One region of the Photorhabdus aballayi genome, then DNA from elsewhere that is predicted to be linked to it. Evidence: predicted binding sites of a transcription regulator. Region 1 holds the regulator's gene; the other holds the start of a gene.
The links. Region 1 encodes PurR, which represses purine synthesis genes. Its sites were predicted from a motif close to CANGCAAACGTTTGCNTG; they were not measured.

Region 1 (2,211 bases):
GGGATGTGGAATTAACTGAGGCAGGCGCTATTTTTATCAAGGAAGCTCGCTCTGTTATCAAAAAAATGATTAACACTCGTCACCAGTGTCAACAAATTGCCAATGGCTGGAGAGGGCAATTTAGTATTGCTATTGATCGGGTTGTCAAACCGGAACGTAGTCGTCAGCTTATTCTTAATTTCTATCACCATTTTCCTGATATAGAGCTTTTTGTTCATCAGGAGGTGTTTAATGGTGTATGGGACGCGCTGGTGGATAGTCGAGTTGATGTTGCAATTGGTGCAACCCGGGTAGCTCCAGTCGGGGAAAGGTATAGTTTCCGAGATATGGGGTTTATGCCCTGGCTATGTGTTGTTAGCGCAGGTCATGCGCTGACTCAGTCGCCGGGTCCGCTATCTGATGACCAAATGCGGCCTTATCCCAGTTTGTGCCTTGAAGATACATCCCGTAATTTACCGAAGCGTGACACTTGGAATCTGGATAATCAGCGCAGGCTAGTGGTTCCTGATTGGGAGTCTGGTCTGTCTTGCTTGAATGAGGGGTTATGTGTGGGAATGGTGCCTAAGCATAGGGCAATGCCGCTTATTCGGCAGAAGAAACTAGCCGTGCTGGAATTGGAACAGCCTTTACCAGACAGTCCATGTTGTTTGGCATGGGTACAAAACAGCCATTCTCCAGCATTAAGTTGGCTGCTTGACTATCTTGGCGATAGTGAAACACTTAATGCTGAATGGCTTCAGGATGAATAGAGCGGATTAACGACGATAATCGATAAATGGGCCATCTACGACAGAGCGTCGTTCAACCAGGCGAGGATGTACTTCAATAGTTTGCGCATCTTCACGTTTGTTGATTATTCTGTCCAGTAACATAGAAAATGCCATTTGCCCCAGTCGTTCTTTTGGCTGATGAATGGTGGTCAATGCCGGAGAGAAATAACGAGCGTTGCGTATATTGTCATAGCCGATGATAGAAATATCCTGTGGGACGCGTAATCCTAATTCATCGGCAGCACAAATAGCCCCCATAGCCATAACATCTCCGCCGCAGAAAACCGCAGTCGGACGCTGTTTTTGATTCAGGATTTGATGCATAGCTTTATAGCCCGATTCTGGCTCAAAATCCCCTTGAATAATCCACTCTTCTCTAATCGGAATGTTGGCTTCTTTTAACGCCTTCAAGAATCCTTGATGGCGGCCGCCGCCGGTATTTCGTGCCAGAGGGCCGGGGATCGCGCCAATGTCACGATGACCGCGCTCGATAAGATAACGACCAGCCAGATAACCGCCGTGTAATGCGTTATCAATAATCGTATCGGTGAAATCACTTCTGACTTGTCCCCAATCCATGACGACCATTGGAATATTGCGATAATCTTCTAACATTCCCAACAACTGTTCCGGGTATTCTGAACACATAATCAGCAGTCCATCTACACGTTTTTGCGCCAGCATGGCGAGATAAGCTTTCTGTTTATCAATGTTATTGTGTGAGTTACATAAAATCAGCGTATAGCCTTTGCTATAACAACTGTTTTCAACGGCCTCAATGACTTCAGCAAAATAGGGGGCTTCACTGGACGTTGCCAGTAATCCGATCGATTTTGTGTGGTTAACTTTCAGACTGCGAGCTACAGCACTGGGTGAATAATTCAGAGCCTTAATAGCAGCCCAAACGGCAGCTTTAGTATCTTCAGCGACGAAGCGGGTTTTATTAATAACATGGGATACGGTAGTGGTTGAGACGCCAGCGTGCTTAGCCACATCTTTGATCGTTGCCATGAGGTGAAAGACTCCTGACCTTTTGGTCTAAATTTAAAACGTTTTGTTAATCGCTTACCAGCCCTTTTACACAGGCACTGGTAATAAGTTAGCGATAAATCCTGGATTTTGTCTGATCTGGCTCAAAAGTGAAAGCAATAATCAGTGTTATAAAATGTATGGTAATCGCTATTTATGCTTTTCCTTGTGTAAGGGCAATTAACCATCTCAATAGATTGGTATTTGTCGTTATAAACTTTTCATTCTGAGGAGGCTCTATGAATACCGATTTGAAGCTTGGTTTATTTACTGCTGTCAGCACGTTGGTGATGATTGCCATTTTTGCCGCTCTTTGCTTGATCTTTGCCTGATGTTTTGAACTGATTAGATGATTTAAAAATTGGGCTTTACGTTAAAGGAAATTGGGCAGATAGTCTCAGTGGTTTATCTG
Region 2 (2,211 bases), on a different contig from region 1:
GCTAACATCAAAAGCAACGGCCAGATTAGGGTGAGTACGTTGTTGCAACGAGACATTAATTGAGTCGCCTAATGTATAATCCAGTTTACCTTCTGATACCTGTTCCAGTAGCTCGCGAGTGTTATATTGCTGTGTCTCCTCCCATTCGAGTTTTGGGAATTCTGTATTTAGCTTTTTCAATGTGCTGGCATGAGCAGAACCAGAAGCGACTAGCAGTTTACCTTTTAAGTCTTTAAAAGAGCGAGGGCGTGGAGTTCCTTTGCGATAAATCAGTTGTTGAGAGATAGAATAGTAAGCTGGACCTGCGCGGGTTTGAGCCAATCTTTCTTGATGATAGGTCAAGCCAGCGGCCAGAAAATCAGCTTCACCCTTTTCCAGGTCATCGAATAATTGATTAATATTTGTTCTAAATTTAATTTCTAATTTGACGCCAAGGTAATCAGCGAAGCGTTTTGCCAGCTCGTAATCAAATCCATTGGGTTCTTTCTTACTGGTAAGGTGAATCAGAGGTGAGCTAATGGTGCTGATCCGTAGCTCTCCTCTGGTCATAATCCTGTTCATCTGCTCCTGCTGTTTATTCGGCCAACTGATGTTCAGACTGATGATAGCGGCAGAAAAAAGAGCGATAACAATGATAACGAAATAATTTATTTTTATATTATTCAAACGGTTATCTCTGTGTGACGCGGTATGGTGCTATGTGGAAACGCGCTATATTGTTATGGTTAAATTTCCAGTGATTGAGCATTTTGCGGAACAAAAACTGGCTGTGCAACTTAATTGATACTATTTGTATGGTCCGGCGATAGAATAAGAGGCTTTAATAATCGTCACGCAAACGGTTTCGTCGTGGGTGACAATCCTCTATAATGGGTTCATTTCCCCTTAGGCATCTATTAAGCTTTGCTTCTAAGATGAGAGAATTGATTACTATGAAAATTCTGCGTGGCTCACCTGCTTTATCTGCATTTCGTATCACTAAACTCCTTTCTGTATGTCAAGAACAGCAACTTCCGGTGGATGATATTTATGCCGAATATGTTCATTTTGCAGAGATTAATGCACCTTTGAGTGATGCTGATTCAGCGAAGTTACAACAATTATTAAAATATGGACCTTCGCTGGCTGAGCATGAACCCCAAGGTGCGTTGTTGTTAGTGACACCTCGTCCGGGAACGATTTCCCCGTGGTCTTCCAAAGCAACGGATATTGCTCACAATTGTGGCCTGTCCCAGGTTGTGCGTCTGGAGCGTGGCCTGGCTTATTACATCCAGAGTAGTGAAATGAGTGATGCACAGTGGCAAATATTGTCATCATTGCTGCATGATCGGATGATGGAAACGGTCTTCACTCAATTGGAACAGGCGGAGAAATTGTTTTCTCGTCAGCAACCCGTTCCGTTAAAACGCATTGATATTCTGCAAGCAGGACGCGGTGCGTTAGAAACCGCCAATATTGAACTTGGATTGGCGTTGGCCTCGGATGAGATTGATTATCTGATGGATGCTTTCCAGAAATTGGGGCGTAATCCAACAGATGTAGAGCTTTATATGTTTGCTCAGGCTAACTCAGAACATTGCCGTCATAAAATCTTTAATGCTGATTGGATTATTGATGATCAGGCACAGCCTAAATCATTGTTTAAAATGATTAAAAACACCTATGAGCAGACACCTGATTATGTCCTGTCAGCCTATAAAGATAATGCCGCGGTGATGGAGGGATCTGCTGTTGGCCGTTTCTTTGCCAGTGCGGAAAACGGTTCATATGATTACCATCAGGAGCAGGCCCATATTCTGATGAAAGTTGAAACCCATAATCACCCGACTGCGATTTCGCCTTGGCCGGGGGCATCGACAGGTTCTGGTGGTGAAATCCGCGATGAAGGGGCGACCGGTCGTGGCGCTAAGCCGAAAGCGGGTCTGGTGGGATTTTCGGTATCCAATCTGCGGATACCGGGTTTTGAACAGCCGTGGGAAGAGGATTTCGGTAAGCCTGAGCGTATTGTCAGCGCCTTGGATATCATGGTGGAAGGCCCTTTAGGGGGCGCGGCATTTAATAATGAATTTGGCCGTCCGGCGTTGTTGGGTTATTTCCGTACCTATGAAGAAAAAGTAAACAGTCATAACGGCAGCGAATTACGTGGTTATCACAAACCCATTATGCTGGCGGGTGGGATCGGTAATATTCGTGATGAACATGTCAAAAAGG

Region 2: a site for PurR is predicted at 832-849, ahead of purL (phosphoribosylformylglycinamidine synthase). Genes of this name have one in related genera too.

What each region holds. Positions count from the first base shown of each region.
Region 1 covers NZ_JAPFCD010000001.1:135,145-137,355, forward strand. The annotation lists gene punR (DNA-binding transcriptional activator PunR) at 1-749, shown strand, start outside; gene purR (HTH-type transcriptional repressor PurR) at 756-1,781, opposite strand.
Region 2 covers NZ_JAPFCD010000032.1:42,370-44,580, reverse strand. The annotation lists gene mltF (membrane-bound lytic murein transglycosylase MltF) at 1-666, opposite strand, end outside; gene purL (phosphoribosylformylglycinamidine synthase) at 933-2,211, shown strand, end outside.